Regions from separate parts of the Desulfosporosinus sp. FKA genome, predicted to be linked through region 4. Evidence: riboswitches for the same ligand, from Rfam matches in the RefSeq annotation. Region 4 holds a riboswitch; each other region holds the start of a gene.

Region 1 (5,708 bases), on a different contig from region 4:
CAATTGGATAAAAGTCATCACAAAAAGCTAAAGGATATCTTCAAAAGAGATGTCTTTTAGCTTTTTGTGATTTAGATGAACTGAAATTAAGAAAAAAGCAAAGGTTGACAAAAACTTAACATTAAAAACAAAGGATATAGGATGATTTTAGCGAATAGTAGTTAAGACATAATAAATATTCAAAAAGAGGAATAATAATGAATAATAAATTTAAAATATTAATTTTTATTTGTATGGCATGTATTTTTTGTCTGCCTTTACAGGTACAAGCCCAAGCCCAAACTCAAACAAATGCTCCGACAAGTTCACAATTAACAAATTCACAGACTCAAAGTAATTCCGCAAAGGAAACCCCAAACAAGAACGACGCTAATGAATTGCAGCAATTCGCTGAACAAGAATTAAAACTAAATAGCCAGTTCAGTAATCAGACAGAACAGGAGCTTGCCCTTGATATGAAAATTTTATCATTGCAGCAATCTCTGCAAACCATAAATGAGGGAATTACCAATGATCAATCTGCTTTAGAGAGCCAACAAAAACAACTTAAGGATTTGCAAACGCAGGAAATTCAGCTTCAAAAGCAACATCAAGACGATAGTGATAAATTGGGAGATATCCTAAATACTTTTTATCAAAGTGGAAATGAAGAAGTGGGTTATCTTCCATATATGAACGTGTTATTTCAATCGACGAGTATGTCAGACTTTCTTGATCGCTGGGAATATGTCTCTTATATTATTGACGATTTTAGAGACTTGAATCAGGAGATTTCAATTGCCAATACCAATATTACTAAGAAGCAGTCCTTAATCAGTGAGAAAATGGCTTCAGTAAAGGCCTCGCTTGAAGATAAAAAGAAATTACAACAAACACAGCAACAGCTCTTATCTACCCAGCAAAATCTCCTTGCTCAAGTAAATTCTCAAGAGAAAACAACAATACTTTCTTCAATAGAAGTACAATCCAATATCGATGAATTGGCTCAAGAACAATCCTTAGAAACCTCATTAGCTGCAGCCGGGCGTGCGGACGGCATAAATCCAAGTGATGCTGCTGACGCTGATCTTTTAAATAGCAAAAACAAGCAGTTAGTGTCTATTCCTTATAATTTTCAGTCTATCTTAGCCTATGCTGAACAATATTTGGGAACGCCTTATGTTTGGGGCGGAACTACTTCAAGCCCCGGTTTTGATTGTTCAGGATTTGTTCAGTATGTATATGGGCATTTTGGAGTTAAATTAAATCGCGTGTCTCAAGATCAGTTTAAGGAGGGCATAGGAATTCCTGAAACGGATCTAAAACCCGGTGATCTCCTTTTCTTCAGCACTTATGAAGCTGGTGCATCTCATGTAGGGATTTATATTGGAAACAATATGATGATTGATTCTGAAGCATACGGCGTTTGTTTTGATAATATAACGAATTCTTACTGGGCTTCACGCTATTTGGGTGCCAGGCGTGTGGCTTTTCTAGAAAAACTCTAACGCGGCTATTAAAACGGATGATCTTTACGGTATAATTACTATAATGGCCTTCATCTCCTCACCAAATTCTATTTTCTGGAGGAATCTATGATAAATCGATCAATTGCTGACGAAAATATTTTTAAAATACAGGAAGAAGATACTCAAAATAGTTTTTATGGCTGCAATCAAGAGTGGTATACTACGATGTGGCAGCGCCGAGCCGGATGCGGACCGACGGTTGCAACGAATATTGTGTATTACCTCAACTGTACGCGAAAGAGCTCGATATCGGATAAGCGGCTATGGACAAAGCGCAAGGCCTTATTATTAATGGAAGAAGTTTATCAATATGTGAAACCAACAATGCGTGGAATTCCAACGACAAAACTTTTCGGCGATGATGTCCTGAAATATGCAGAAGCAATGAAACGAACTATACAACTTGAAATTTTAGATGTACCTAAAGGCCGAAAATCTCGTCCCTTATTTCAGCAACTTTTGACGTTTTTAGATCAAGCATTGGGCAATGACAGACCTGTAGCTTTTCTAAATTTAGATAATGGAGAAGAAAAACGATTGGATTCTTGGCACTGGGTAACCATCATTTCAATGTTGTACGCCGAAGAAGACAGCAGAGCAACGATAAGAATTTTGGATGGCGGGTATATAAAAGAAATTGATTTAGGGCAATGGTTTCAGACAACTGCATTGGGCGGTGGGTTTGTAAGTTTTGATTACGTTGATGAGAACTGAATACTGGCTATACAACGACAAGGAGTGGAAGGAGACTTAGTTAATTATGGATCAGCGAAAGTTAGTTTTGAATGAGGACAGTGAGTTTAATTTTCTTTGTCATGACGGTCTCGATTGTTTTAAAAAATGCTGCCGCGACATTAATATTTATCTCACACCTTATGATGTCCTCAGAATGAAGAATTTGCTCGGTATTTCTTCAGAAGAATTCCTGGATAAATACACTCTAAACGTGCAATTGCCCACCGGTTTTTCTATAGTTCAGATTAAGATGTCTGAGGAGGATAATTTAACATGTCCTTTCATTACCCCAAAAGGGTGTCGGGTTTATAAAGAACGGCCCTGGTCTTGCCGTATTGCGCCGGTGGACATGCTGGGGGGAGGAAAATACTCCTTTATTTTTGAATCTTCCCGTTGCCATGGGTTGAATGAGAAAAAAAGCCAAACTATTAAAGAGTGGATTTCTGACCAGGGGTTAGAAATTTACGAAGAAATGGAACAAGGGTTTAGTCAAATCCCCAGTTATTTAAAACTTACAGGTGAGCTTGAAATTGATAATAAGATGATTAAGTTATTCTTCTTAGCTTGTTACGATTTGGATAACTTCAAAAGCTATTTAAGGCATAATACTTCCTTGCTCGAAAAAATGGATGTAACTGCGGAACGATTTGAAGAGATAAGGCATGATGATGTTCAGTTAATGAAATTTGGTTTTCAAGTGCTTTCTTTAGGTACTGAGTGCTTAAAAGATCTGATATCTGGGGAATTGGCTTAAATTGACAAAGTGAAGCAATGGTGTTACTTTATTAATAAGTTAATATAATCATCCTTCAGGGTTGGGTGAAATTCCCTATCGGCGGTAAAGCCCGCGAGCCGTAAAGCAGATTCGGTTGAATTCCGAAGCCGACAGTATAGTCTGGATGAGAGAAGGTGATGTTCATATACATAATCGCTATTATGTATTAAGTTTGTCTTGTCAAAATCTCTTAAGGATGCTTAAGAGATTTTTTTATCCTGTGGTTTATCAGTGGGGGTGGGTCCCTCGAGTTCACTAGCGTTCATAAACATTAAAGGAGATGTATACTTTGGAAAGCTGCTATCTTAGTTTTGATGCGGGATCACAAAGCGTAAAAGTGGCTGTTTATACTGAAACTATGCACTGTGTCGCAAAAGCATCCAATCAGACAACGATGAGCTGCCCCCAGCCGGGATGGGTGGATATGGATGCTGAAGAATACTTATCCTTGACTAAATTGGGAATTAAACAATGTATTGAGCAATTGCAAACTAAGGGCATTGACCCTAGTCTAATTAAAGCCATTATGGGTGACGGAATTATTTGTGGAATTGTTGGGGTTGACGAGAGAGGGAAGGCGATTACTCCTTACATTAATTATTTGGATTCTAGGACTCAAAGCGATGTGGAAACTTTAAATCAATTGGATCTGGATATTTGGGGCAAAGAGACCGGCAATGCTGAACCATCTTGTATGTTTCCCGCTTTGCATGCCAGGTGGCTGTTAGCTAATAATAAAGCGTTTCAAGAAAGGGGCAAAAAGTTTGTCCACAATGCTCCTTACATTCTTATGAATTTGGCCGGTTTAGACAGCCGTGATGCTTTTATTGATTGGGGAACAATGTCGGGCTGGGGTCTTGGTTACCGAATTTATGATAAAGAATGGTCCGATGAACAACTAGCTCTTTTAAAGATTGATAAAGCATATCTGCCGAAGATTGTAAAACCTTGGGATATTATTGGTGCCTTATCGGAAGAGACAGCACAAGAAACTGGATGTCCAGCAGGTATCCCGATTTGTGCCGGAGCAGGAGATACGATGCAGTCCATGTTAGGAAGTGGAATTGTTGAAGCGAATAAGGCTGTTGACGTGGCAGGAACATGTGCTATGTTTTGTGTTTCTACCACTGGAATAATCCCGGAATTAAGTAAAAAAGGAAGCGGTTTGATTTTTAATAGCGGAACATTGAAAGATACCTATTTTTATTGGGGATTTGTTAGAACTGGAGGTTTAGCCTTGCGCTGGTTTAAGGATAATCTTTGTCAAAAGGCTGAAGATGATAAATATTATCAATCGCTAAGCCAAAAAGCGGAAAAAATTCCGCCTGGATGTAATGAGGTGATGTTTTTACCATACTTAACCGGCGGATACGGTGAATGGGCTAATATTAAAGGTTGTTTTTTAAACATGAATTTAGATACGGACCAATTTGTTTTATGGCGAGCTGTTTTAGAGGCAATTGCTTATGATTATATGGAAATTACAGATACTTACAGAAATGCCGGAATTGATATTAACAGAATAACTATTACAGAGGGCGGGAGCAGAGATAATCTGTGGAATCAGATTAAGGCCGATGTTATGCAAAGTGAAGCTATTACGTTAGAAATTTCTGGTGGCGCCGTACTGACAAATTGTCTACTTGCGGCTTATGCGACAGGAACGATCGAGGACTTGCCAACGACACTTGTTAAGAACATAAAAATATCTAATCGATATAGTCCAAATTGCAGCAATTCAACAATCTATCGAAATCGCTATAGACAGCAAAGAGATATATTAAGAAAGTTAGCTAACAGTTGATAAGAGAGCCCAAAACAATCCTACATACCGGAAAATAATAAGAACAGTCGGAATTACCTCTCTTTATAGTAAAAGAGAGGTAATTTGTTGTTATCTTACTTGGTGACAAACGGTTATAACTTGAATATCTTGTATTGTACCACAATTTACCATATTACAAGAATGGAATGAGGGTGAAGCACCAATGCCGTTAGGTAAAATGAATATATTTGGGAATCAACAAGTTCAAATGATGCCTCAAGGAACTCAAGGCTACCAAATGCCGAATGGTTCAGGGCAATTTGACCGGACACCATTATTAGGCCGAGGACTGCAAAGATTTGCACCTAAGTTCGGGCTTCCGGGTGGTTTGCTTATGCCACCAGGATTTTCCCAGCCAACAAATAACTTTGGAGGCGGTCAGGCTGGAACTATGCCAGGCGGGATGATGGGAGGAAATGCAAATTGGGGTCCTGGTCCACAAGCTGGAGGGCAGGGGTACGCTGCTCCCGGTTATCCGCCGCAAGGTTTCCAGCAAAATCAGGCGCTCCAGCAACCAATGATGCCGCAATCCCAAGGGTATCAACCACAAGGGTATCCGCCCCAAAGTTATCCAACCCAGGGATATCCAAATCAGATGATTAATCAAGGGTACGGAGGGCAGATGCCTGTTCAGCCTGCCTGGGAAAGCCCCAAAAAAGGCGGAATCAAAGGATTTATCAGTAATCTTCTGTCAAAAAAGAAATAATTAATGATTTATGGCAGCTCCTTAAGATTAAGAAGCATTAAGGCTATTTTCGCTTATGGTGGAGTGCGATAGCCTTCTTGTTATTTTTAAGAACAAGTTGAATACTTAACAGCCGCTGAAAAGAACATTGACCAAAGGGCGAGTATCCGAATTCTTTCA
Region 2 (5,708 bases), on a different contig from region 4:
TATTTACAGGCAATAATTCGAACTTCCGGTTCGTAGTACTCAATGATTTGATTTAATGCTTCTTTATTTCCTGAGCGCGCTGCCTCAAGCATTGACGTTTCATCTATAATAGCGTTGTCTTTTAAAGACATGGCACTCAACTCCTTGTCAAAACTAGTCATGATGCTTCTTTTTGAGTTTAATTAAGAATGACATATTTGACAAGGAATTTTTAGTGGACAATCATCCATATCTTACTAAAGATAACTTTCCGGCGTTTTCCCATGCGGATGGCTCTTAGTTCTCCATCCTTCAGCGCGATAGTATTTGTTATGACTTGGCGCTTTCGGCGAAAGTGTCCACAGGACACTTTCGTCAACGAAGCCCCGATGTTCAGCTTTAGCTGAACCGGTTCACTTAAAAGACTTCAGAAGATTGGCAGTTTCTATGGCTGTCATCGCAGCATCAAAACCTTTGTTGCCGGCTTTTGTTCCTGCACGTTCAATAGCTTGTTCGATGCTGTCTGTTGACAAAACTCCAAAAATAACCGGAATTCCGCTTTGTAATCCGACTTGTGCAATTCCTTTGCTAACCTCGTTACTGACTAAATCAAAATGGGGAGTAGCCCCGCGAATAACTGCACCAAGGCAGATAACAGCATCGTATTGTTTAGAATTGGCCATTGTTTGGGCGACAAGTGGAATTTCAAAGGCTCCCGGAACCCAGGCTAATTCTATATTCTCTTCAAGAGCACCGTGACGTTTTAAAGCATCTAAAGCACCGCTGACCAGCTTGCTCGTAATAAATTCATTAAATCGAGCTGCCACAATTCCGACTTTCAATTCTTGAGCTAGCAGTTTTCCTTCGAAGGTTTTCATAATGTTATTAAACACCCTTTCTTTTTGAGCAGTTTTTAGAACCATAGATGTTAGTGAACGGCTGATAAATAATGGCCTAATTTCGTTTTCTTTGTACAGAGATATTTTAGATTTTCAGGTTTGGAAGGTATTTCAACAGGAACCCGTTCGGCGACCTTTAAACCGTATCCTTCAAGGCCAACTATTTTTCTTGGATTGTTCGTCATTAAACGGACCTTGGAAATGCCGAGATCTGCTAATATTTGGGCGCCCACTCCATAATCGCGTAAGTCTTCAGGGAATCCTAAAGCTAGATTTGCTTCAACGGTGTCTTTGCCCTCCTCTTGAAGCTTATAGGCCTTGAGCTTGTTAAGAAGACCAATCCCACGGCCTTCCTGTCTCATATAAAGCAAAACGCCGCGGCCTTCGCGTTCAATTTCTTCTAATGCCGCTGCAAGTTGATCACCGCAGTCGCAACGGCGGGAATGGAATACATCACCCGTAAGACATTCCGAATGTACTCTGACAAGAACAGGATTTCCGTCATCAACGTTCCCTTTAACGAGAGCTATATGTTCTTTTTGATCGATGACACTCAAGTAACCGACGGCACGAAAGTCACCAAAGTCTGTGGGGAGGTGGATAGTTTCTCCTCTTTCAATAAGTTTCTCGGATTGACGTCGATATGCGATAAGGTCTTTAAGAGTAACAATTTTTAGGTTGTGTTTCTCTACAAAAAGTTGTAAATCGGGGACTCGAGCCATCGTTCCATTTTCGTTCATGATCTCACAGATAACCCCTGCAGGCTTTAATCCGGCAAGACGAGCTAAATCTACAGCACCTTCGGTATGGCCTGCCCGTACCAGTACTCCGCCTTTCTGAGCTTGAAGGGGGAAGATGTGGCCGGGACGATGCAAATCCTCTGGGGTACTGGCGGGATTCATAAGAACTTTTACGGTATGAGCACGTTCAAAGGCGGAAATTCCCGTTGAACTATCCGAGGCGTCCACGCTGACTGTAAAAGCAGTTCCATGAGGGTCAGTATTATGAGTAACCATGGGTTCAAGCTTTAAGGCTTGAATACGCTCCTTTGTCATAGGAACACAAATCAGACCTCGTCCGAAGGTTGCCATGAAATTGATGGCTTCGGGAGTTGCTAACTCAGCGGCCATAACTAAGTCCCCTTCGTTTTCCCGATCTTCATCGTCGACCATGACGATCATTTTTCCTTGAAGGATATCTTCTATGGCTTCTTCAATGGTATTAAATTGCATGACGGTCAACTCCTTTTTAATTTTATCCATTATTCTTAGACTCTAAGCAAAACCATTTTCCGCTAAAAATGTCATACTAATATCTTCCTTGGAATCTGCAGCTCGGTTGAGCCCCATAAAACGGGCAACATATTTTCCTATCAGGTCAGTTTCTAAATTAACCCTTGAGCCGATCTGTTTTAAGCCTAAAGTGGTTTCTTGGAAAGTGTGAGGAATAAGAGAAACTGAAAAGTAATCATGTTCTACATCGACAACGGTAAGTGAAATTCCGTCAATAGCAATGGATCCTTTGGGCAAAACGAAGGAAAGAAGAGTGGAAGGGGCAGTGATTTCGAGAAGTTTGGCAATACCCCAGGGCGTTATCTTACGAATTGAACCAACGCCGTCAACATGCCCGCTCACTAGATGTCCTCCCAAGCGGGTTTGGAGTTGGAGGGCCCGCTCTAAATTTACCCGGCTGCCGCTCTTCAAATCGCCAAGATTCGTTTTCGCTAGAGTTTCAGCCATTACATCGACGGTAAATTCGTCACTGTTTTGCTGAATCACTGTCAGGCAGACCCCATTGACAGCAATGCTGTCTCCCAATTGGGTTCTCTCAAGGACTTTTTTTCCCTGCAGCGTTAGTTTTCCGGAGTCTGGTAAGAGGCGAAGATCACGTACTATACCAAGTTCTTCAACAATTCCGGTAAACACTTGTATCCTCCTTTAAAGGCCGTTACTGGATAATTTCATGTGGCCTAAAATATCCTGTTACATGAATATCTCTAAAATTCATATCTGCCTGGAGGTCATAGAGCTCTATGGCATCTTTCATCAATTGAATGTTCAAGCCTGAAAGGGGAGAAGGCCCATTTCCTCCTACTAATTTAGGAGCGATAAAACATTCTAATTTGTCGACACACTCGTTTTCAATAAGAGCACCTGCTAAACGACCGCCGCCTTCAAGTAAGACACTGATCCATCCTCGGCAAACAAGATCTTTAAGCATTTGCTTAAGAGGGACATAACGTGAAGTATCGTATTGCCAGATTTCAACGTTCTTAAGCTTTTGCAATCGACTGAGCTTATCGACCGGCGCTGCCTTTGTTGTAGCAATAATACAAGGACTTTCGGCGGAGGAGGTGAGAACCTGAGAGTTTTCAGCTAAACGGCATCGGCCGTCAACAACAAGCCGAATAGGATCTCGTCCGCCTGATAAGCGGCAGGTTAGTGCGGGGTTGTCATGAATGATTGTTTCACTGCCAACAAGAATAACATCGTATTGATTACGTAATTGATGGACGTATTGGCGAGAGAGCTCGCTGCTCACCCAGCGAGAATCTCCGGTTCCGGTGGCAATTTTTCCGTCTAGAGTTAAGGCTGTCTTGTATAGGACGAAAGGCATAGTTGTGGTTATTGCTTTGCAAAATGCTTCATTTAAGGATGCAGCCTCATGGTGCAATACTCCCACGTCAACTTGAATCCCGGCTTTACGTAATCGTTGAATTCCGCGGCCTGCAACGAGAGGATTGGGGTCTTGCATAGCTACAACAACACGTTTGACGCCTGCCTTAATTAGAGCGTCAGAGCAGGGCGGGGTTCGGCCGAAATGTGAGCAAGGTTCTAAAGTAACATAAGCTGTTGCATCCTTGGCTTGATCTTGAGCTTCTGACAAGGCATGGACTTCAGCATGAGGAGTTCCGGCTTTTTGATGGTAACCGCGCCCGATGATTTGATTATTTTTGACGAGAATACACCCGACCATTGGGTTTGGACTAGTTCTCCCCCAGGCCTGACCTGCCAGTTTAATGGCTTTAGACATAAAAGTTTCGTCCGTTGATTTTTGAAAAGTTTCCCGCTGCATATAATTCCTTTCTGAAACTTTTTTAAGATAGTTTCCCCCAAAAATCGTAAATACCATAAAGGAGCAAAGCCAATAATTAGGAAATAAAAATAGGAAATAAAAAAACACTCGCTATCCTCGAGTGTTGAGCTAAAAGTCATAGTAAAAAAGCGTATAAAAAGACGCATTTTAATCTATTCCTCTTCTCATCCAGACTTTACTGTCGGCTCCGGAATTAAACCGGATCTGCCAAAAAGGCTCGCGGGCTGTACCGCCGATAGGGAATTTCACCCAACCCCAGAGGATAGTTTATTATTAAATTTGATTATAGTGTACTCCAGGTCCAGCAATTTGGCAACCTATTATTTTCCGTGAAGGATCAAAAATTCATCGCGCAATAATCCCATAAGGACAGCATCATGATAAGTTCCCAGTACATAGCGTGCCTCTCGCTGGCGTCCTTCGATTTTAAAGCCAACTTTTTCGTAGGCTCTGATTGCCCGAAGGTTTTCGTCCCAAGTATCCAATGAAATCCTATGAAAGTTCCATTGAGTAAAGAGAAAGCGAACAAAGGTTATAATAGCATCTGTTCCGTAGCCTTTACCCCAATATGATTTATCACCAATAACAATAAACAGGGTTGCCGAACGACCTGGAACATTGACTTCTTTAAAACCAATGGTACCAATTATCAAGTTCTTCTCATTCAATATTGCGTACCGGTAAACGTCAGAAGGGCCGTCGAGATACTTTTCCATGATTTGATCTTTGGAATAAAGAGTATTTAGCGGCCAAGCTCCACTTGACCAATAATTAATTTCCTCATCGTTTAACCATTGGCAGATAATATCAATGTCATCCTCTTCAATAGGGCGAATCTTTATTTTATTTCCCTCTAACATGCTAGGCTCCTTCTCAGCGTTTTATCTTTAGATTATAGTGCATCTGATTTATAACCTATTGTAGCACCTAATCGAAACAATAAAAAATATTTAAGTGTTCATCTTTAGCTGAACGAGTTCACTATTGGACGAGATAGTAATAGACCAATTTCCTTTATTTCATAATAAAGGAAATTGGTGTTTACATAATTAACCATTAGGGATTAAAATAATTGCTAAAGATATGGATTATTTCTCTTCAAAAAATAAAAAGATCTCCAAAACTGGAGATCCTCTAATACTAGATGGTCGGGGCGACGGGATTCGAACCCACGGCCTCTTGGTCCCGAACCAAGCGCGCTACCAAACTGCGCTACGCCCCGCAATTCGTTTATCAGAACGAATACTATAATAACAAACCCCTTTGATCCTGTCAACATTATTTGTACAGAGTTAGAAATATTAATTGGTAAGGAGATAAAAAGGCAGTTCTGATGGGATAAACCAGGCATAAATCTTGAGGAGAGAAGAAACTTGAGAAAAACAGGAATTGTGATGGATTCAACAGGATATTTAACGAATGATATAGTGAAGCAATTCCAGATTACAATCGTTCCCCTTTCAGTGATCATCGGCACCGAGACTTTTTCGGAAACAGAATTATCGAATGAGCAATATTTCGAAAAGCTTAATCATATTAATAGTTTATCAACAACTTCCCAACCATCGGTTGGAGCTTTTCTTGAAGCCTATGAATCCTTGTTTTCACAAGGCGTAGAAAAAATAATTAGTCTTCATCTTTCGAGTGCCATAAGCGGAACTTTAAGATCTGCCCAAATGGCAATTGAGCTTGCTTCCAGCAAAAAAATATACCTTTTTGATTCTCAGTCTTCGG
Region 3 (5,708 bases), 210 kb from region 4:
ACTATTGCTGATACTCAAGCAACGATATTGGCTACCAGTTGTCCGGGATGTATGGTGCATTTTCGGGATGGAATATCCCAGAACAACATGAAGCAAAAAGTGCTCCATACGGTACAGTTATTAAGTCAAGCTTATGGAAGGAGGCCGTAAAGATGAGTGAGGCAAAAACAACAGTAAAGGCTCAAAGAATTTTAAATAACATTGACTCCAATCGAAAAAGTCTTATTCAAAAATATCCCAGGCTTGCCTCTCAAGTTAATGAAATTAAATCAGAGGTTGCCAAGAAGCTTAAAGAACATGTAGAGAAGGCAATTTCATCTTTGGGAAATAAAGGATGCCATGTTATTGTTGCGGCTGATTCAGCAAACGCCCAACAACAGGTTTTAAAAATTCTTGCTGGTAATAAGCAGGTCGCCATAAGTAAGAATCCAATTTTTGCGGAGATCGGTTTGAGAGATTTCCTAAAAGCAAACGGTGTGGAGGTCAAGAATACTGACCTCGGAGAACGATTAGCCGGTACGGAAATTGATGTTCATCCCTGGATTGCAACGTTGAATAAAGAGATAACTGACCAAGCAATGGTTGCTCAAGTAAAAGATGAAATCAAACGCACTGTAGCCAATTTGGAATATGGAATCACAGGTGCTGAGGCAATCGTGGAACAAAATGGAACGATTACCCTTTTAGAAAGTGAAGGGAACGTCAGATTCACCTCAAATCTTCCCTATAACCATATAGTGCTTGCCGGTATGGATAAGATCGTTCCAACCCTTGAGGATGCTTTAACAGTTTGTCGGACAATGAGTATTTATGGGTTAGGAAAAGATATGCTTCGTTATATCTCCTTTATCAATGGTCCCAGTCGGACAGCTGATATCGAATTTAAAATGGTCCAAGGTATGCATGGCCCTAAAGAAGTCTATGTCATTTTAATTGATAATGGTCGTTTGGCAGCAGCAGAAGGCGGGGAGGGGGATTTGCTGAAATGTTTACACTGTGGAAGCTGTTTGGTTAATTGTCCCAAATATCTGACGGAAGGACTGGAAAGGGGTTATCGTTATACGGGTAAAAGGGTGAACGTTCTGACAGTCTTTTTAGAGGGGGTGCATACAACAGAAACTACAGATTGTGGAGATTGCCGGAAATGCAATGAACTATGTCCGGTCAGTATTCAGGTTTAGAAATAAAATATGCTTAAAAGTATTGGGAGAATGAAAGCGAGATGGAAATAAAAATTCCTGGTGTTATGGAGGATCTTCATGCAATTTGAAAAGGTTAAGCCGCGCCGGACGTATCAAGAGGTACTAAAACAAATTAATAATCTAATTATCGAAGGAAAGTTGAGTCCCGGCGATCGTTTGATGGGAGAACGGGAGATGGCTGCAGAATTGGGCGTAAGCCGCACAACACTGCGCGAGGCTTTACGAACTATGGAACTTTTAGGCTTGGTAGAAATTAAACCGGGGGGCGGAACGTTTATTCGGGATGTTCAGCTGGACTATGTGATTAACCCCTTAGCTTTAGCCTTATCTGTCGAACCAACCCGCCTTGATGAACTGTGGGAAATACGTATTACCCTCGAGGCAGAATGTGCTCGCTTAGCTGCAGAGCGGGCGAGTGAGGAAAGCTTGCGTTGGATTGCGCATGCACTTAAGGATATGCAAAGAGAACATCATGACTTAGATGCTTATGCTAAGGCGGATATGCGATTTCATTATATGGTTGCTCAAGCTTCTCAGAACACTCTTATGAATCGGCTTCTTCAAACATTGGTTGTACATATTTTTGAGTTAATTAAAAGGACTGGGCCGCTTCGTTTTAGTCATGATGTAGGTGGACTTCGTACTGTTCGGGAGCATGTTGCGATTTATGAGGCGATTTCGCGTCATGATTCAGGAAAAGCGCAGAGCCTTATGCGGAGGCATTTAGAGGAAGCAAGGAAAGAGCTTGCATAACGCGTCCATCACTCTCGAATGGTGGACCTCAATTAACTAGAATGGTGGAATTTCAAACACGAAGCTCTACGACGGACGAAACTTAAGGAATGCTGCATTGTACGATATGCCGCCGATCTTAAGGTATTTTCCATCGCTTACAGTTCACAATAGCTGATAGAATTGTTATAATAAATTGACTTAGTCTCAGGGCGGGGTGAAATTCCCCACCGGCGGTATCCCAGTTTCTGGGGAGCCCGCGAGCGCTTCTTAATTTTAAGAAGGTCAGCAGATCTGGTGAGAGGCCAGGGCCGACGGTAATAGTCCGGATGAAAGAGATATACAGGTGTGCCAAATTTTTTAATTCAAGCGATCTAATATTAGGGAGGCTGTCTGTTGGTTCGCCCTGATTCTGGTAAGTCAATATTTAAAGGGGGATTTACCATGAATCAATCCTATTTATCTACATTTGGAAGCTCGTTTGAAAGGGTGGAAAAAGCGTTAGACTCTTTGAGGAACGGGCAGGGGGTATTAGTTACTGATGATGAACATCGGGAAAATGAAGGAGATCTAATGTTCTCGGCTCAATTTTTAACAGTAGCACAGATGGCAATGCTTATTCAGGAATGTAGTGGAATCGTATGTTTATGTTTGACGGATGAAAAGGTAAACGAGTTGTCGTTGCCTATGATGGTGGAAAACAATACAAGCAGATTTCAAACTGCTTTTACCGTATCGATTGAAGCAGCAAATGGAGTTACAACAGGTGTTTCTGCGGCTGACCGAGTTACTACTGTCAAAGCCGCTACGGCAGAAGAGGCAAAACCTCAAGATCTTCATCGCCCCGGTCATGTTTTTCCTTTAAGAGCATGTCCTGGTGGTGTCTTAGAACGGCCGGGTCATACAGAAGCTAACATCGATTTAATGCGTTTAGCAGGTTTGAAACCCTGTGGCGTATTATGTGAACTTACAAATCCAGACGGAACTATGGCTCGCTTACCAGAAATCGTGGCCTTCGCTGAAAAAAATAATGTACCTGTGGTAACGATCGAGGACTTGATAGATTACCGTAAACAGTATCATATAATTTAATTGAATTTCTTTAACCGGCTTATTGAGTATTTGCTTAAAAGCCGGTTATCATATTTACTGGCAATGTAGACTAGGAAACGTGGGAATATAAAGTTCTTAACTATAAACTCAATTGAAGACTTACAAATAGTTATTGGTAAATCTGTGGATAATGTTTTCCCGAAGCAGGGACATAAAAAATTCTGCTTTGGACAAAATTACGATTATTGTAACTTGAAACATAAAACCAATCGTGATATGATCATACTTACTATTAAAAGAGAAATCGGTGATGACATTGGATAAGATCTCATTAGATAAAGAAATAATTCTCAATGCCACTGAAGAGGTCATTCGCCGTTTTGGACCAGATAAAGCGAATATCACAGACGTGGCAAAATTATTAAAAGTCAGTCATGCTGCCATTTATAGATATTATAATGGTAAAGCTGCCCTTTGGAATGCTGTTACAGAACGCTGGCTTGCAAATTTGCATGCTCCTTCAAAAAGTATTTTAAAAGAAGATAGTCCTGCTGATATTAAGCTTTTTCATTTACTGGAAGACTTTGCGGAAGCTAAACGTCGCAGTGCCATTAATGATCCAGAAATGTTTGCCAATTACATTAAACTGGCTCAAAACTCAATGCAAGTAATTGAAAAGGGTATAGAAGACGGAATTAATCAAATCAAGGAGGTTATAGAACAAGGAATTACAGAAGGTATATTTTTCATAGAATTTCCTTATCAAGCGGCAAGATCCGTATATCTTGCAACCAGTGTTTTTATCCACCCAAACTCATTCGCAGATCCTGAGCGAAAACAAAACATAGAATCTGTGGTAAATCTTCTAATAAGAGGACTTAAAAATCCCAAAAACTGAATCGAGTAGGTGAGGCCGATCAACCTTCTCCTCTTACAAAACTCCAAATACGATAAAGTAAACTTTTAAGCCCTTGACGTTCCAAATAGGAATTGTTGAGGGCGTTATTGTATGCCGGGACTTTTCGCATTTTTTGCAAAAGCATGGTCAAGCTGAAAGCAGCGAACATTTATAACACGTTCTTTCACCGCTGCAGTCATCAAATATAATAGTCATTAAACTTGAAAGTGAACTCGTTCAGCTAAAGCTGAACAGCGGGGCTTCCTTAAAAAAACAGGATAAATATAAATTTATTACAAGTTACATATTTATTGTATTGTAATTATCTACTCATAATGATATAATTCGTTTTAAGGTTACAAATATTAAAACATTAAACTTGTAATCAATGAGGGGAGTTAATATGGATTTATTACAGGTTGATCCGACAAAATTTACGAATATGTTTAGTCTCAATTAGACAGCGAAGATTGTATACATTCTTCCAATTCCGTATAAGGTAATGTTACTATTTAATTTATTAGGAGGATTTTATTATGCGTATTTTTGTCACTGGAGCAACAGGTTATATCGGTTCGGCGGTTGTACAAGAACTGATTCAGGCTGGACATAAAGTGATTGGTTTAACACGTTCGGAAGAGGGTGCCAAAAAATTAGAAAATGTTGGAGCGGAAGCACTGAAGGGGACACTGGAAGATACGGAATATCTTTGTAAAGGAGCCTCCATGGCAGAAGGTGTTATTCATATGGCTTTCCGACATGATTTTTCAGATTTTGCAGGATCCCTTGCTATTGATTTAAATGTAATTAACGCAATAGGTGAAACCCTTGTAGATACTGGAAAACCTTTTATGACCACTGCTCATGCCAATGGGGATGCTTCGGATAAGGCTACATTAGCTTTAGCTGAGAGAGGGGTTCGCTCCGCTGTCATTAGTCTTGCACCCTCCGTGCATAGTGATGCGGATAGGCATGGATTTATTCCACAACTTATCAGTATTGCACGCTCAAAAGGAATATCTGCCTATGTTGAAGATGGAGCTAATCGATGGCCGGCTATTCATAGACTTGATGCTGCTAAGCTTTTTCGTCTGGCGATTGAAAAAGCACCGGCTGGTTCATATTTTACAGGAAGAGGCGAAGCAGGAATTCCTTTTCGTGAAATTGCCAGTACTATCGGAAAACACTTAAACGTTCCGGTGGTAAGCATCTCACGTGAGGAAGCCAATGCTCACTTCGGGTTTCTTGGTGCATTGGCCGCACTTGATATTCCAAGTGTAAAGCCGGGAAACTCTCCACAAACAAAAGAGATATTGGGATGGAACCCGGTGCATCCAGGCTTAATTGCAGATTTGGAACAAGGTCATTATTTCAATAAATAATCTACTGCATCACAAAAGTATAGTTTAGGGTTTATCCAGTTTTTAAGCCCCGATGTTCAGCTTTAACTGAACGAGTTCACTGTAAGTTTGTTATGGGCCTATAATATGACTAAAATATATAATGCGCTGGCATGAGAATATAGCAGTTCTCACGCCAACGCATTTTGTTTTTATAATTTTTACTTTTTACTATACTTAAAGGTGTATTTATTATATAATTAAAAATAGGCATAAATAGCCAAAATATTATATAACTAATTATAGTATATCACAAATACCTTAGGAATGTCAAGTGGTTTCTTCAAGATTCTTATTAAAGGAGCGTGATCCGATGGACAGTTACCAAGAAAATTATCAAGAGGAGATTGAGTATCTTAGGAAGGCATTGGCTTTTATCGAGGAAGAAGTGGAAAAAGAAGCGAAGAATTTAGAAGAAAAAAA
Region 4 (5,708 bases):
TACCCTGTTGCCATACTCACTGCTTCGACCGGTTTCTTGGAATCATAAGCTTGGAACCATAGGATAGAAACGACTGATCATCATCCGTGAAAGGGCGGCATCTGTTCTGGATTATAATTATAAATTTAAAAGGACCGGATACCCGGTCCTTTGTGGATATTATCCAGTGCCCACAGGACACTTTTGTCACCGAAGCCCCGATGTTCAGCTAGAGCTGAATGAGTTCACTTTGTTCTGTGTTAAATTATAAAACCCTTTGAGCCCCTTTATAGGCGTTTAGCCAATAGGATGAAGTCAGTGGGTAAATGGCCACACCTTTGTGAGTTGTAGCACTAATGAATTGTGAGTTACCAAGATAAATACCTACATGGTCAATGGTTCCGTTTCCAGCTGTGGAGAAAAAGACTAAATCACCAGGTTTCAGGTCTCCATAAGATACTGAAGTTCCGACCTTTGCCTGATCCTGACTGGTACGAGGCAGATTAATCCCCTGGGAAGCGAAAACATATTGAGTAAAACCGGAACAGTCAAAACCACCAGGAGTAGTGCCTCCCCATAAATACGGTGTTCCAAGCAGACTTTTCGCTTTGGCAATGATCCCCTCAATTTGAGAGGAGTTTGTGGCAGGAGCTTGGGTAGTTAGATCCTTATCTAAGGCGCTTTGAGTCAGCGGGCCAACGATTCCATCTACTTGGAGATGATCATTTTGTTGGAAATTCTCGACAGCTGAAAATGTTTTGGAACCGAAAATTCCGTCGATTGGGCCAACAGTATATCCCAAATTAACTAATTCCTTTTGCAAGGTTACGACATTATTACCAGTTGAGCCAAATCTCATAAGGGTTGCTGCCTGAACTGTCGGTGTGAAAGTTACCAGGCTTGTAAAGATAAATGTACTGGCTGCTAAAAGCTTAAGTGTTTGACTCCATTTTTTAGATGAATAATTCTGCTGCATTTTTGCCTCCTAATGAATTTTATCACTTTTTAGGTTTTCCGCTGCAATGTTCATGGACAAGTTATGGTTTAAATCTTAGCATCTAAAAACTCATGTGAAAAGTAAAGGTTGTTGGTTTAATATCCGTATTTTTCCTTATATTAAATTTTTAATAAACAAAGGAAGTTAACAAAACCCTGCATAAATAGTGGCGTAAATCCTCCACTTATATGCAGGGTCTTGTTTATAAAAAAAGGATAGATTTTCATTATGCAACGGACTCAGTAATCGCCAATCTTCACTTCATATATTCCAAACTCTCATTTGCTTGCTAAATCCGCTTGCTGAGCAGATGATTCAAGGTTTAGTCCTATTGCTTCCGGTTCGCGGCTCATCCGGGATAACAGAAGCACGGCTATCCAAACTATGGCAAAACCAACCCATTGTCCCAGATCAATAGTCTGATGTAAAATCAGCCAGTTTAGAAGTAAGCCGGTTGCAGGAAAGGCAAGTTCCGCGATGGTGGCATGAGAGGCCTTGACGCCATCTAACCCACGGTAGTAAAGAAGTAAACTTACAAGGCTTGGAACGAGCGTTTGAAACAAAAGGTTTGCCCAAACAGGTGCCAGACTAAGGGCTTGACCGATGATAAGCCAGTTTGGATGTTGGACTAAGATAATTACTGTCAACAAAGGCAGAGCAACAGCGAAGCGAAGTGCCGTTAAAGTAGTAAACGACAATTTGCCAACGAGATGTTTACCCATCACTGTAGATCCCCCCCAAAGTGCGGCAGCACCGATGGCAAATAAGGACCCAATTAGCTGTGAGGTGTTAGCAGCGGTAGTTGGAATGTGCAGGCCAAAGGTGAGTAAGTAGGCACCGATGAGTGCAGCAATAAATAATTTCCAATAGTTTTTCCGCAGTTGCTCCTTAAGTACCCAGGCGGCAAGGAGGACGGCAAAAATAGGCTGCAGTTTTTGCAGAATGAGAACAACATTGGGGTTACCGTAAGTAAATCCGGCAGTAAACAGGATCGAAGCTATAGCAGATCCGCCCCAGCTGATGAATATGACGGCTAACCAGTCAGCGAGCTTTAAATGGCGCAGTTCCTGACGTTTCCAAATAAGCACCGGAGCAGCGAAGAGGAACAATAATATATGTTCCATCCAGACAATTTGAGAGGATGTCACATAGTGGAGCAATGTAACAATAAAGACACCATCAAGTCCCCACATGGCTGCTCCAAGGGCGATCCACCAAATGGCCCAAGGAGATGATTGCTTTTTTTGAATCAAATTCAAACCCTCCATATCTTTTGCATGTATTTGAATTGAACCTTCATATGTCACAAAGAGAAAATTGTGCATGAAAAATACCCCGAGAAACAATTCTTTTCACGAGGCATATACGAGGAACCAGGATAGCAGCTTGGCCAAACCTAGTTTTAACCTTCTCTCGTCCGGACTTTACCGTCGGCCTTGGAATTTCACCAAGTCAGTCGATGCATCGTCAAAGATGCATCGAGTCGCGGGCTGAATTGCACATGCAATCGTCACCGCCGGTAGGGAATCTCACCCTGCCCCGAAGGATCAAATTCAATTAATGAAAGTATAACAGAATTTACAGTTCTAGGGTAGCCTTTATTTTATTAAAACATTAATTCTTGTCTCGGACTTCACAGGTCGAGATTCCCAAAATAGCGCTTACCGGACAATATCGCAGTAATCCTGTTGCTATTCCCAGGAGTCCGATAAGCCCCCACCAGCTTTTGAAGGCCAAACCTAAAAGTATAATAATTGTTCCTACGATAATTCTAACAATTTGCTCAGTTTTCCCAACATTACATTTCATACAATCACCTCCTTATTAATTTGCCCAATTTCTTGAAGAGTTAATGCAATCAAAGAAAGAGTCTACATGAGAAGAGACAATGAAATGGCTTAAAACAACAAATTAAATTTAGAGGGGATTTTCAAAAGACAGCGAATTAACTTGGTGGAGAACTTTGAAAGGAGGGATTTTTTTGGCGAAAAAGCGAAGTTTAACTAGGGTAATAATGGAAGCTGCAGAAATTCTGATATTTGCCTTTATATTATCGTGGGGTTTACGAAGTAATGTGGTGGAAGCGGCAACGATACCGTCCCCTTCAATGATGCCTACTATTCATGTACAAGATAGAGTCATTGTAGACAAGTTGTTGTATAAATTTACCGGAATACAAAGGGACGATATCATTGTTTTTAACCCTCCAAAGAACTTGGATTCCAGTGGGGACTATTGGATTAAGAGGGTTATTGGATTGCCGGGAGACAAGGTTCAAATTAAGGGCGGGAAGGTCTACATTAATGATCAGCCTCTGTCAGAACCCTTTGAAATGGAAGCTCCTAATTATAATTACGGTCCTGTAATTGTTCCCAAAGATGCATATTTTTTACTTGGTGATAATCGCAATCATAGTCTCGACAGTCATTATTGGGGAGCTTTGCCCGCCAAAGAGGTCGAAGGAAAAGCGGTTTTAAGATATTGGCCCTTACAGCGGTTTGGAAAGATAGCTAAGTAATAAGTAATTTAGAAAGATTCATGATAAGGGAGACTTTCTGGAATGGAAAGGACTCTCTTCTTTATTCGTTCCTGAATTTTAGTTAGAAAGATGGGGGATCATTTGACAAAGACATCTCTCCAATCATTTCTGCCGATAATTGATGAGACTTCCCGCGTTTTAGTTCTCGGTTCAATGCCCAGTGTTCAGTCCCTAAGAGAACAGCGATATTATGCCAATCCTCAGAATCAGTTCTGGCGGATTATATATACTATTTTTTCCGCGTCTCTGGACTCTGATTATACCCGGAGAATCGAGTTTATTAGGAGTAAAAGAATTGCCTTGTGGGATGTTATTGCTACCTGTCACAGAGAAGGAAGTTTAGATTCCAAGATCAAGGATGAAAAAGCAAATGATTTTGGTCAGCTATTCAATACCTATACAAACCTAGGCCTGGTAGTGTTTAATGGATCAAAGGCTTATGCAACGTTTAAAAAACAGGTAGGGTTTGACTTCACCAAGGTAAGTTTCAAGCAATTGCCTTCAACTAGTCCTGCCAACACTATAAAGCTGGAAGAGAAAATTTGTCATTGGTCAATTATCCGTAGCTTTTTAGACAATTCATAGACAATAATGTTGATTTTTGGCAATTTGTTAATATTCAATGAAACAAGGAGGATAATTTTAGCATGACCTACAAAGCTGTTATTTTTGATCTCGATGGGACCTTGGTTAACTCCCTTGAGGATATTGCTGATTCAATGAACCTGGTTTTGAAAACCTTAGACATGAAAGTGCACAACCTGGAAGATTATAAATACTTTATTGGCAATGGGATCAGAAATCTGGTTAGTCGAGCTTTGCCTGAACAATCCAGAGAAGAAACCTTCATTACAGAATGTTTCGATCTGATGATGAAGGAATATCGCGAGAGATGCCTTGAAAAAACAAGACCTTATGAGGGTATCCCTGAGCTGCTTGATGAATTGACAAGACGTAAACTCAAGCTTTGCGTTCTGTCTAATAAGGTTGATGAACTGACTCAAAAAGTTGTGTCAGCTCTTCTTGCGAATTGGAAGTTTGAAGTTGTTTTGGGACCTAGGGAAGATATTCCTAGGAAGCCTGATCCCACAGGCGCTTTCTATATCAGCAAGCAATTAAATATCCCTCAGGCTGAGATTGTTTATCTGGGAGATTCAGGCGTTGATATGCAAACGGCAGCTACTGCCAAGATGTACGCGGTGGGAGCTCTTTGGGGCTATCGCAGGAGAGAGGAGTTAAGCCAAAACGGTGCCCAATCTTTAATTAACCATCCCTTAGAATTTTTAGAGCTCTTATAGGAAATAATTGTTACGAGAAGGAATCTTTAGCATAATATGACCTTCCTTCGGACATCTTAGTTATTTAGAGAATTATTTAGACGATAGTGTTTGGTTCGGAGGGGTTACTGTGCGAGTTTTAGCCTTTTTACTCGCGTTAACGATTCTTTTTCTTTTGAGCTTAGCAATAAAAGCGGAGGTTGATTTTCGCTATCGGCGAGTGGAGGAAAAAGATCATCTGGAAATTGATTTTCGAGCATTACATGGGATTTGGCATACTCAATATCAAATTCCAACACTCCAATTGGAATGGGAAAAAGGTCCGGAATTAGAAGTAGATCAAGTCGCTGAAGGAAAGGGCGGCAGGCGAAAAGCAAAATCAAGCGTACGTTTTCGATATTTCCGCGGAGGATGGATCTATCGGCTTTGGCCTAAGCTGCAAATTTATGTTCATCGATTAGTTTGGCTAAAGAACAAGTTTTATGGCGGAATCCATTGCAAAACTATTAAATGGCGAATTGAGATTGGCTTCAAGGATGCGGCTCAAACAGCGATGGCTGCGGGAGCTTTTTGGAGCCTGTTTGGATTTGCCCTGGCCCGTCTCTACAAACAAGTTATCGTGGAGGCTAAGAATCCTGAACTTGTGGTCGTTCCACAATTTAAAAAAGAAGGATTTTTATGTGATATCCAATGCATATTCCAATTAAGAATCGGTCATATTATTTTTGTTGGATTTAATGCTGTGCGTAGTTTCAAGCGGGCTAGAAGGGGGTAGTAGCATGGGTAATCATCCTATAGAATTATTGATGAAAACAGCCATGGAAAGTATCCAGCAAATTGTTGACGTTAATACCATTATTGGTGACCCGGTAGAAACCCATGATGGATCCGTTATTATTCCAATATCACGGGTAGC

What was found. A riboswitch is a leader RNA that binds a small molecule or an ion and turns the genes downstream of it on or off. The one in region 4 is predicted to bind FMN.
Region 1: linked by a shared signal. The riboswitch ahead of B5771_RS20275 (FGGY family carbohydrate kinase) and the one ahead of B5771_RS22625 (EamA family transporter) in region 4 are both predicted to bind FMN.
Region 2: linked by a shared signal. The riboswitch ahead of ribD (bifunctional diaminohydroxyphosphoribosylaminopyrimidine deaminase/5-amino-6-(5-phosphoribosylamino)uracil reductase RibD) and the one ahead of B5771_RS22625 (EamA family transporter) in region 4 are both predicted to bind FMN.
Region 3: linked by a shared signal. The riboswitch ahead of ribB (3,4-dihydroxy-2-butanone-4-phosphate synthase) and the one ahead of B5771_RS22625 (EamA family transporter) in region 4 are both predicted to bind FMN.

The regions. Positions count from the first base shown of each region.
Region 1 is NZ_NAHZ01000033.1:194,597-200,304, forward strand. It holds gene B5771_RS20260 (NlpC/P60 family protein) at 198-1,487, shown strand; gene B5771_RS20265 (hypothetical protein) at 1,575-2,222, shown strand; gene B5771_RS20270 (YkgJ family cysteine cluster protein) at 2,269-2,997, shown strand; FMN riboswitch at 3,044-3,158, shown strand; gene B5771_RS20275 (FGGY family carbohydrate kinase) at 3,299-4,822, shown strand; gene B5771_RS20280 (hypothetical protein) at 5,007-5,549, shown strand.
Region 2 is NZ_NAHZ01000033.1:60,680-66,387, forward strand. It holds gene B5771_RS19610 (sigma-70 family RNA polymerase sigma factor) at 1-131, opposite strand, end outside; gene ribE (6,7-dimethyl-8-ribityllumazine synthase) at 393-857, opposite strand; gene B5771_RS19620 (bifunctional 3,4-dihydroxy-2-butanone-4-phosphate synthase/GTP cyclohydrolase II) at 908-2,110, opposite strand; gene B5771_RS19625 (riboflavin synthase) at 2,153-2,803, opposite strand; gene ribD (bifunctional diaminohydroxyphosphoribosylaminopyrimidine deaminase/5-amino-6-(5-phosphoribosylamino)uracil reductase RibD) at 2,826-3,953, opposite strand; FMN riboswitch at 4,127-4,241, opposite strand; gene B5771_RS19635 (GNAT family protein) at 4,295-4,834, opposite strand; tRNA gene B5771_RS19640 (tRNA-Pro) at 5,120-5,196, opposite strand; gene B5771_RS19645 (DegV family protein) at 5,348-5,708, shown strand, end outside.
Region 3 is NZ_NAHZ01000034.1:498,048-503,755, reverse strand. It holds gene B5771_RS23570 (LUD domain-containing protein) at 1-150, shown strand, start outside; gene B5771_RS23565 (LUD domain-containing protein) at 153-1,181, shown strand; gene B5771_RS23560 (FadR/GntR family transcriptional regulator) at 1,260-1,955, shown strand; FMN riboswitch at 2,134-2,279, shown strand; gene ribB (3,4-dihydroxy-2-butanone-4-phosphate synthase) at 2,379-3,026, shown strand; gene B5771_RS23550 (TetR family transcriptional regulator) at 3,298-3,885, shown strand; gene B5771_RS23545 (SDR family oxidoreductase) at 4,422-5,267, shown strand; gene B5771_RS23540 (UvrD-helicase domain-containing protein) at 5,599-5,708, shown strand, end outside.
Region 4 is NZ_NAHZ01000034.1:289,447-295,154, reverse strand. It holds gene B5771_RS22635 (pentapeptide repeat-containing protein) at 1-67, shown strand, start outside; gene B5771_RS22630 (NlpC/P60 family protein) at 245-955, opposite strand; gene B5771_RS22625 (EamA family transporter) at 1,255-2,229, opposite strand; FMN riboswitch at 2,378-2,527, opposite strand; gene B5771_RS22620 (DUF2892 domain-containing protein) at 2,591-2,785, opposite strand; gene lepB (signal peptidase I) at 2,958-3,494, shown strand; gene B5771_RS22610 (DNA-deoxyinosine glycosylase) at 3,597-4,100, shown strand; gene B5771_RS22605 (HAD family hydrolase) at 4,163-4,813, shown strand; gene B5771_RS22600 (DUF2953 domain-containing protein) at 4,923-5,567, shown strand; gene ytfJ (GerW family sporulation protein) at 5,572-5,708, shown strand, end outside.